Prochlorococcus marinus XMU1402: one gene and its partner. The protein of the gene in region 1 interacts with the protein of each later gene in a pairwise test. Links are inferred from orthologs where the notes say so. Each region holds a gene or a part of one and is shown on either strand. Other genes may lie near its edges.

Region 1 (5,790 bases):
AGAAAGAGGCATAACAATACTCTCAAAAAATACAGCAGTTAACTACAAAGAAACCAGGATTAATATTATAGACACACCTGGACATGCTGATTTTGGGGGAGAAGTCGAAAGGGTTTTGGGGATGGTTGATGGTTGCCTTCTTATTGTTGATGCGAACGAGGGACCTATGCCTCAAACAAGATTTGTTTTAAAAAAAGCATTAGAAAAAGGACTTAGGCCTATAGTCTTTGTAAATAAAATTGATAGACCAAGAGTAGTTCCAGAATTAGCAATTGATAAGGTCCTTGATTTATTTTTAGAATTGGGAGCAGATGATGATCAATGTGATTTCCCTTATCTTTTTGGTAGCGGCCTATCTGGCTTCGCAAAAGAAGAGATGGAGTCAAATAGTGATAATATGATGCCTCTTTTTGAAGCTATTATCAGACATGTTCCACCTCCAGTAGGTGACTTAAATAAGCCTCTTCAGCTACAAATAACTACTTTGGATTATTCTGACTTCTTAGGTAGGATTGTTATTGGAAAAATTCATAATGGCACTATAAAAAATGGTCAACAAGCCAGTTTAATTAAGGAAAATGGAAAAACTATAAAGGGGAAGGTAAGTAAATTATTAGGATTTGAAGGATTACAAAGAATTGATATTAATGAAGCATTTGCTGGTGATATCGTTGCGGTTTCTGGTTTTGATGATGTCAATATTGGTGAGACCATAGCATGCCCTGATTCACCTCATCCTTTGCCATTAATCAAGGTTGATGAGCCTACTTTAAATATGACTTTTGTTGTAAATGATTCTCCATTTGCTGGTAAAGAAGGAAAATTTGTTACTAGCAGACAGTTGAAAAATAGATTGGAGAGAGAACTCTTAACTAATGTTGCTCTTAGGGTTGAAGAAACTGATTCTCCTGACAGATTTTCAGTATCAGGGAGGGGAGAATTACACTTAGGAATTTTGATTGAAACCATGCGAAGAGAAGGGTTTGAGTTTCAAATATCACAACCTCAAGTAATATTTAGAGAAATTGATAATGTTGAATGCGAGCCTATAGAAACCTTAGTTTTAGATGTGCCTGAAGTTTCTGTTGGTTCATGTATTGAGAAACTTGGATCGAGAAAAGCTGAGATGAAAAATATGCAGACAAGTTCAGATGGGAGGACTCAACTAGAATTTCTCGTTCCATCAAGAGGATTAATTGGATTCCGTGGAGAATTCGTGCGCATTACGAGAGGCGAGGGCATTATGAGTCATTCATTTTATGAATATAAACCTAAAGCTGGAGACTTTGAAACCAGAAGAAATGGAGTTCTGATTGCGTTTGAAGAAGGTGTAGCAACGTTTTATGCTTTAAAGAATGCTGAAGATAGAGGAGTCTATTTTATTAAACCTGGAGTTAAAGTTTACAAAGGAATGATAATTGGAGAAAATAACAGACCTCAAGATCTAGAGTTAAATATATGTAAAACTAAGCAATTGACTAATATGAGGTCTGCAGGGGCAGAAGAACTAGATACTTTGCAGTCACCTGTTGATATTACCCTTGAAAGAGCACTTGAATATATTGGTCCTGATGAAATGCTAGAGGTAACACCCGATTCCATAAGAATGAGAAAAATAAATAAGAAGAAAAAGAATTAATTATTAATTTCATGAATGAAGAAAGTACAAAAAATTTTCAAGATGCACTTTTTACTGCTTTAAATCTTTTTAACAATCACGAATGGTATGAGGCCCATGATGCTTTTGAAGAAATTTGGAATTCTGTTGATGGTGACGAAAGGCAAGTTATCCAAGGCATTTTACAAGTATCTGTATCACAGTTTCACTTAAGTAAGGGGAATTTAAATGGAGCTACTATCTTGCTGGGCGAGGGTTTAGGTAGAATAAAAACCAGAACCAAGATTAATTTGGGTATAGATCTCGAATCCTTTTGCCGATGTTTGGAAGATTTATTGAGAAAATTACAATACAAAGAGATATTAAGTGAGAATGACAAGCCTTTTTTGAAATCTCTTTAGCTAATATGATTTTATTTTTTACAAATATATATTTGTATTTATCGCATTCTTTTTTTAAGGAAATAAGTTAATTTTTTTGGTCTTAGGAATATGAACTTAAAAATCCAAAATGTATCTCTAACGATTCAAGGTAGGTTAATCGTAAATGATGTTTCAATAACTGTTAATCCAGGAGAAGTTGTAGGATTGATGGGACCTAATGGGGCGGGGAAAACTACTACTTTTAATCTTGCTGTGGGGAATATAAAGCCTGACAAAGGTAAAATTTTGATGAATCACAAAAATATAACTAATCTACCATTGCCGATTAGATCGAGACTTGGTTTGGGCTATCTAACTCAAGAGGCAAGTATCTTTAGAGATCTTACTGTTAAGGAAAATATTGATTTGGCTCTGCAAAATTCATCTTATACTTCTGCTGCAATAAGAAACAGGAGAGAACAATTAATTAATGAATTTAATTTGAATAAATTTGTAGATAATTATGGTTATCAACTTTCAGGTGGTGAGAGAAGGAGGTGTGAGATAGCGAGAGCTCTAACTGTGGGTAGAAAAGGGCCTAGATATTTACTACTAGACGAACCTTTTGCTGGAATAGATCCTTTGGCTGTTAATGATTTAAAGAAACTAATTCTTAAATTAAGTGGTTATGGGGTAGGTATTCTTATTACAGATCATAATGTAAGGGAAACCCTTTTAATAACTAATAAGTCATATGTATTAAGTGAAGGAAAAATTTTAGCTTATGGATCATCAAGGGAATTGGCTGATAATCCAATAGTCAAGAAGTATTATCTAGGAGATAATTTTAAACTTTGAAAGCCTTTTTCTAAATCAATTTAAACTTTATTATTAAAGATTTACTCATATAAAAATGATTTAATTATAATTTATTTATCGTTGAATATTAAAATCGGATAAATTTCTAGAAATGATACTAGATAATCTTTTTAAAAATTTTATATATGACCCGGTTTCAGTTTTAGGTCTATTAGTCTTTTATTTTTTATTAATTAACTTACCAATATCTTTAGGTGCAGTTTTTAAAAAAAAATCTTCTTCAATTGTAAGATTTATTACGATTTTAGTGAACCTATTAATAACATTACAATTACTTTTTAGGTGGTCAATTTCTGGGCACTTTCCTATCAGCAATTTGTATGAATCTCTTTATTTCCTTACTTGGGGGATCACATTGGGACAACTATTGGTTGAAAGGGAATATCAATTTCCAATAATTCCCTCAATTGCAATACCAATTGAGTTATTGACAGTTGCTTTTGCTTGTTTTGTTTTACCTGACGATTTGAAATTATCATCCAACTTGGTTCCAGCCTTAAGATCTAGTTGGTTAATAATGCATGTCAGCGTCGTAATGCTTAGTTATGCGGCATTAATAATAGGTTCTTTGCTCTCGTTTTCTGTTTTATTTATTAATAAAAATAAGCCGCTTCAAATCAGAAGTAGTTCTACAGGTATAGGGGGGTTCAAACTTTCTAATAACTATTCTTTTAATGGTTTAGTTGAACCTACTGAATTCTCTCATTCAGAAGAATTAGATACATTAAGTTATCGTTCTATATTAATAGGATTTGTTCTTTTGACTCTCGGTTTAATTTCAGGTGCAGTCTGGGCTAACGAGGCCTGGGGTACATGGTGGAGTTGGGATCCAAAAGAAACATGGGCATTTATCTCATGGTTGTTTTATGCCGCTTATCTGCATATGAGAATTAGCAAGGGTTGGCAAGGACGCAAACCAGCATTATTAGCATCAACAGGCTTTTTAGTGGTTTTAGTATGTTATTTAGGAGTTAATTTCTTAGGAATAGGCTTACATAGTTATGGCTGGATATTTGGGTGATAAAAAAATTACCCATAAATATTAATTTTTAGGGCTCTGAAAGAACATTACCTTTTTGTGCTTCTTGCGCAACTTTTCTCAAGTCATCACATCCCTCTTTTAATGTTGGGTAAGCAAACATTCCACTACCAGCAATAAAACAATTCGCACCAGCATCTGCACATTGTGAAATAGTCCAATTTGCTTTAATGCCTCCATCAACTTCAATATCTACATTTAAGTTTTTTTCAATAACAAAGTTTCTTATTTCTCTGATTTTATTAAGCATTGTTGGTATATAAGCTTGTCCACCAAAGCCTGGATTAACTGTCATAACCAAAACATGATCAACCATATCCATAATGTTTTTAATCATTTCAAAAGGAGTATGAGGGTTTAATGCAACAGAAGGAGATCCTCCTAGGTCTCTTATTCTTCCAAGAACTCTATGCAAATGAATATTTGCTTCAGCATGAGCTATTACTACTCCTGGTTCACCATTCGCCCCTTTTGTAGCGTTTACATAAGATTCAAGCATGGTTTCACAATTGTATTGGCTTACCATTAATTGAGTTTCAAAGGGGACATTGCAATATTTCCTGCATGCAGCAATCATTTCAGGACCGAATGTAAGATTTGGTACAAAATTCCCATCCATTACATCAAATTGAATTCTATCTACCCCAGCTTCCTCGAGCTCTTTCACACATGCACCCATATTTGCCCAATCTGCTGGTAAAACTGAAGGAATTATTTGAATTGGTCTATTAACCCCAGCTAAATTTGTTTGATTTGACTCAGTCATTTAATTTTTAAAATATTTAATAAAGATACTATATTTAGTTGTTTATTCCTAATTTCAATTCATGGCCTGATAAAGTAACAGCTGTAAAGAGTTAAGAAAAGCTTATTAGCGTAATAATTCCCATAAAAAATGACACTTTTTATGAGATCATACTCAAAACCTTTTAGAAAATCCTCAAAAATTTAATTGTGAATCAAACTTTAATTCAAGAAATTCTCGAAGTTGTCGAGCAAGCAGCAATTGCTTCAGCAAAACTAACAGGACTTGGTCAAAAAGATGAAGCTGATGCTGCAGCTGTCGAAGCAATGAGATTGCGAATGGGCAAAATTGAAATGAAAGGGAAAATTGTTATCGGAGAAGGTGAAAGAGATGAAGCACCTATGCTTTATATAGGTGAAGAGGTTGGGAGCGGAAGCGGACCAGGGGTTGACTTTGCAGTAGATCCTTGTGAAGGAACCAATCTTTGTGCAAATAATCAAAGAGGTTCCATGGCTGTTCTGGCGGCTTCAGATACAGGAGGTCTCTTTAATGCCCCAGATTTCTACATGAACAAATTAGCGGCCCCTCCAGCAGCCAAAGGGAAAGTAGATATTAGAAATTCGGCTACTGAAAACTTGAAAATTCTTAGTGATTGCTTGGATCTCTCTATTGAAGAACTTACTGTTGTTGTAATGGATAGAACAAGGCATAAAGATTTAATTAAAGAGATTCGTGGATGTGGTGCAAAAGTACAACCGATTTCTGATGGTGATGTTCAAGCTGCTATAGCATGTGGTTTTGCAGGAACTGGAACACATTGTTTGATGGGTATAGGTGCAGCTCCGGAAGGTGTTATTTCCGCTGCTGCAATGAGAGCTCTTGGAGGACATTTTCAAGGACAACTAGTTTATGATCCAGCAATTGCTCAAACTTCTGAATGGGCTGATTACACAAAAGAAGGGAATATAAAACGTCTAAATGAAATGGGCATAACTGATATAGATAAAATCTATGAAGCTAACGAATTGGCATCCGGAGAAAATGTTGTATTTGCTGGAAGTGGAATAACTGATGGATTATTATTTGACGGAGTTAAATTTGAAAGCGATTGTGTTAGAACAAGCAGTCTAGTAATAAGTACATTAGA
Region 2 (5,156 bases), 530 kb from region 1 along the record:
GAGCTCCCAAAAGTCTTGCTACGGCATTTTTCTCCATATATTCACTCATGTCTAATCTTAGAAGTGCATCTTCTTCATCAAATAAAGCTGTTGCAAGAGATTTTGCTAATTCTGTTTTACCAACCCCAGTAGGACCCAAAAATAAAAAAGATCCAATAGGTCTTTTAGGACTTTTCATGCCCACGCGAGCTCTTCTAATTGCAGCAGAAACAGCTTCTATAGCTTTTTCTTGTCCAATAACTTTTTCACTTAGTTCTGTTTCTAGATTGACTAATTTCTTACGTTCATTTGAAACTACTTTAGAAATTGGAATACCTGTGGTTTTTGAGATGACATCAGCAATATCATCAGGTTCAACTTGATATTTAAAAGGAAAATTCCTATTCTTCTTTAATTTACTAAAGTTCTCTTCAACTTTTTGTATTTCATTCTCTATTTCACTTAACTCTTCTTCAAGTTTTTCTAAATAATCCAGATCATTTTCAATTTCGTGATTTGATTTATCTTTAATTTGTTTGGTTAGCTTATCTTCTTCTTTCATCAAAATAGATAATTGCTGCATTTCTTCCCTAAAGTTGTTCCAATTGTCCAAGAGAACGTTCAATTTTGCCTCTGATTGTTTTCTTATATTCAAAAGTTTTTCTTTAGCTTCGATTTTTTCTCCTTGTAAATTATTCAGTTTTTCATCAATAGTATGAAGTTTGTTTTCTAGTTCCAGAATTACTTGAGGCTTATTATTAGCTTCGATTTTTAACTGGGCAGCTGCTTCATCAATTAAATCTATTGCTTTATCAGGAAGACACTTATCGCTAATGTATCTGTCGGCCAATTTTGCAGAATAGTTTACAGCCTCTTCAGAAATTTTTATTCCATGATGTGATTCATATTTCTTTTTGATTCCTTGCAGTATTTTTGCGCTTAATTCTAGTGAAGGTTCATTAACAGCTATCTTTTGAAAGCAATTATTCAATGCCTGATCTTTTTCAATAGTTTCACGAAATTTCTCAGGTGTTGTTGTACCGATACATCTAAGATCTCCTTCAGCTAGTAAAGGTTTTAAGATATTACTAATGTCGGTAGAAGATCTGTCAGAACTTAATATTGAGTGAATTTCATCAATAAATAGAATCATTCCTTGGCTTGGATCGTTTAGTTCCTGCATTATTAAGCTTAGTCGTTCCTCTAGTTGCCCTCTAAATTTTGTCCCAGAAACTAAAGCACCTAAGTCAAGTGAAATAATTTTTAAGTCTTTTAGAGAATCAGGAACTTTATTTTCAATAATTAATTGAGCAAGTAATTTTGCGATTGAGGTTTTACCAACTCCAGGATTGCCTATAAGTATGGGATTATTTTTGTTTCTTCTGCAGAGTACCCTCATTAAATTATTGATCTCACTCTCTCTTCCTAAAACGGGATCCAGTAAACCTTTTTTAGCTGATTCTGTTAAATCTTTTCCATAAATTGAAAGAGCATTTTCATTTTTTTTAACTTGTTTTTGGGTTTCAATTTGAAGTTCACTTTTAGGTAATGGATTAATAGCTTTTTTAAATTTTTCTTCTTTAACTAAAGTCTCTTTGTTTGATTCAAAATTAGATTGATTATTTATCTCAATTACATTTTTATAATTAAAAGAATCTTTTGATTGATTGATATTTGGGAAAAACTTTAATTCCTCTTCTAATTTTTCCATTGAAAGATTGCTTTCTTCAAAAACATAATTTCCAATTCTTAAATCTCTTCCAAGAGCAATTAGTAAATGAGGGATTTCTATTAATTTAGATCCCCATTGAATTTTAATCTGATTCGCATTGTCTAATAAAATTTCTAAATCTTCTCCAATAGTAAAAAAATCTGACTCATTTGTTGGTGTCTCTTCTAAAAAATCTTCTGTTATATCTAAAACTGTATCTTGGTCGATTGATAATTTTTCAATGAAAGCAAAGAATTCACTTGATGAGAACAATGTATGAATTATGTGTTCAATATTAAATTCGCTATGGTCCCATTTTTTTGCGGTTTCTTCCCCTAATAAAAGAAGATTCCAACTGATATCGCTAAAAAGTTCAGGACTGGATGTAAGTGTTTCTTTCATAAACTATAAAACTATAGTTGAATATTAATTAATATTTTAAGTAGGATTTGTATTAATAATCATCCAATAATTTTCAAATTGTAAGATGAATTTGAAAAATATGATTATGAGGTGGGTTGTGATGAGTTTTAAAAATAAAAGCTTTAACTAATATCTGAGTTGTTCTAGAATCAAAAAATTTTAATTGGTTAAAATATATATTTCAGATATTAGCCAAATAGTTCAGCTATTTATAGGATTTAAATAGTAATAATTAAATTGTGAAAGAAACTATTGATTTTCTAATTGATACTATTGAAGCAAGACAAGTCCTTGATTCAAGAGGTAATCCAACTGTAGAGGCAGAAGTATTTTTGGAATGTGGTTCAAGTGGTAGAGCAATTGTTCCCAGCGGAGCTAGCACTGGTGCTCATGAGGCACATGAATTAAGAGACGGTGGTTCAAAATATATGGGAAAAGGTGTTTTGAATGCTGTGAATAAAATTCATGAAACAATATCCCCTGCTTTATGTGGTTTGTCAGCTTTAGATCAAACTGCAGTAGATAAATTAATGATTGAAATTGATGGAACTCCTAATAAGTCTAACCTTGGAGCAAATTCAATCCTTGCAGTAAGCCTTGCAACTGCCAGAGCATCAGCAAATGCTTTAGATATTCCCCTATATAGATATCTTGGAGATCCATTATCCAATCTTCTTCCAGTCCCATTGATGAATGTAATAAATGGTGGTGCTCATGCACCAAATAGTCTTGATTTTCAGGAATTTATGCTTGTCCCACATGGAGTTAATAATTTCAGTGAATCATTAAGAATGGGTACTGAAATTTTTCACTCATTAAAATCATTACTTGATCAAAAAGGTCTTTCAACTGCTGTAGGCGATGAGGGTGGATTTGCCCCAAATTTGTCATCCAGTGAAGAGGCAGGGGACCTATTATTACAAGCAATTCAAAAAGCAGGATTTAAGCCTGGTGAGCAGGTATCTTTAGCTTTAGATGTTGCTAGTACTGAATTTTATAGTGATGGTATTTATAAATATGAAGGGAAAAGCTTAAATAGTTCTGAAATGATTTCATATCTTTCAAGTTTAGTTTCTAATTATCCAATAGTTTCAATAGAAGACGGTTTAGCAGAGGATGATTGGGAGGGTTGGTCAGAATTAAACAATGAATTAGGAAATAAAGTTCAGCTTGTAGGTGATGATTTGTTTGTTACTAATACACAAAGGTTAAAGAAAGGGATTATGGAAAAATCTGCCAATTCAATCCTAATAAAGGTAAATCAAATTGGAACATTAACTGAAACTTTGGAAGCTATTGAGTTAGCTAAAATGTCCGGTTTCACAAGTGTTATTAGTCATAGAAGTGGTGAGACTGAAGATACAACAATTGCTGATTTATCTGTAGCCACAAGATCGGGTCAGATCAAGACCGGCTCTTTGAGTAGAAGTGAGAGGATTGCAAAATATAATAGGCTTTTAAAAATTGAAGAAGAATTGGGAAATCAAGCAAGATTCGCTGGAGCTGTAGGTTTGGGTCCCAAAAATATATAGTTTTTTATTGCTTAAGTTTTTCTAAACGTGAGCCTTTTCTCATACTTAATTGGCATTTTATCCAATCAATACTTATTGGTAGTGCAAAAAAAAGTGGCAACAATGCAAAATTATTTTGTTTATTAGTCACGAGTAAAGCAGATGCAATTGATAAGCTTCCTATAAGAATTGAATGGCCTAAAGTTTTTTGAGCAGTAAACATTTTTTTGAATTGCCTATCAGACTCTCCCATTCTTATTTGCAATTGTAAATCGCCTTGCTCTAATCTTTCTAAACTTTCATCTATTCTTTTGGGAATTCCAACAGCTTTAGATCCTAGTTCACCTACTTGCCTTCCAAATTGGTTAATTAAATCGTTGGGAGTTTGATTATTTGAAGTCATAAGTTCTATTAAATAAGGCTTGGTAACTGATACAAGATTAAACCCTGGGTCAAGCATTCTACCAACTCCTTCAAAAGTTGATAAAGCCCTCATCACAAAGATTAAATCTACTGGCAGTTGAAATGGTGTCTCATAAACCAGTTCGTATAAATCTCCAGATAATTTTTCAATAATATTAGGACTAAATGGGGGAGTTAAGGCTTCTTTAAGCATCAATCTAACTAATCTTCTGACTGGTCCTACATCAATATCTTTTGAAATTAGACCGGCTTGTTGTAATTGACTAACAAGAGATGAGGCGTCTCTTAATGCAGCAGCCTTAACCATCCCTCCTAATCTTGTTTGAAGATTATTTGAGATATTGCCCATCATTCCAAAATCATAAAAAATTAATTTACCTTTATTTGAAACTGCTAGATTCCCAGGATGAGGGTCTGCATGAAAAAAACCGTAATTTACTAATTGTTTTAAATAGCTGATGGCTCCAATTTCTGCAATTTTAGGTAAATTAATTTCTTGTGATTTTAATTTTTCTAAATCACTTATTTTTGTTCCTTCCAGATAACTTAAACAAAGCACTTTTTCACTGCTCATATCCCAAATTACTTCAGGAACTTCAATATTTTCATCATCAAGAAATTGCTGTCTAAATCTTGCTGCATATTGTGCTTCACAATTAAAATCAAGCTCCTTCATGAGAACTTTCCTACACTCTTTAGCAATCTCAACCCAGTTTCTACCTCGACTCCAATTTTTATTTTTCTGCAACAATCCAGCTATTTGCTGCATAATACCCAAATCGATAATAAATAATTCTTTTAAATTAGGTCTTTGAACTTTAAATACTACTTTCTTACCATCATTTAAAGTCGCTCTATGAACCTGAGCTAGCGATGCTGATCCCACAGGATCACCTATTATTTCATATATTTCATTAAACTTAAACCCTAGTTCTTCTCTTATAGTTTCTTCAACTTGCGTAAATGAAAAATTAGGAACTTGATCCTGCAATTTAGATAATTCCTGTATCCAGGTATTAGGAAGTAAATCAGGTCTCGCAGATAATAATTGTCCAATTTTAATAAATGCTGAACCAAGCTTTATTAATTGATTAGTAAACCACCTAGCT

Evidence for each region. Proteins that work in one complex are often made in the same cells at the same time.
Region 2: the proteins of rpe (region 1) and eno interact in binary tests that used the Escherichia coli proteins (3 or more experiments, as listed by UniProt). The link is inferred for Prochlorococcus marinus XMU1402 from one-to-one orthologs.

Annotation. Positions count from the first base shown.
Region 1 is NZ_JAAORD010000001.1:731,546-737,335, forward strand. What follows is about bases 2,787-5,732. They hold rpe (ribulose-phosphate 3-epimerase), read right to left. Parts: upstream 4,665-5,732; coding sequence 3,909-4,664; downstream 2,787-3,908. Other genes in these bases: lptB (LPS export ABC transporter ATP-binding protein), read left to right, coding at 2,787-2,838; ccsB (c-type cytochrome biogenesis protein CcsB), read left to right, coding at 2,951-3,880; glpX (class II fructose-bisphosphatase), read left to right, coding at 4,853-5,732. Outside these bases: translational GTPase TypA, read left to right, coding at 1-1,639; HA141_RS04170 (DUF309 domain-containing protein), read left to right, coding at 1,651-2,019; more of lptB, read left to right, coding at 2,110-2,786; more of glpX, read left to right, coding at 5,733-5,790. UniProt on the Escherichia coli protein: Catalyzes the reversible epimerization of D-ribulose 5-phosphate to D-xylulose 5-phosphate.
Region 2 is NZ_JAAORD010000001.1:200,286-205,441, forward strand. What follows is about bases 1,665-4,498. They hold eno (phosphopyruvate hydratase), read left to right. Parts: upstream 1,665-2,352; coding sequence 2,353-3,645; downstream 3,646-4,498. Other genes in these bases: HA141_RS01085 (ATP-dependent Clp protease ATP-binding subunit), read right to left, coding at 1,665-2,092; HA141_RS01095 (ABC1 kinase family protein), read right to left, coding at 3,650-4,498. Also shown: more of HA141_RS01085, read right to left, coding at 1-1,664; more of HA141_RS01095, read right to left, coding at 4,499-5,156. UniProt on the Escherichia coli protein: Catalyzes the reversible conversion of 2-phosphoglycerate (2-PG) into phosphoenolpyruvate (PEP). It is essential for the degradation of carbohydrates via glycolysis.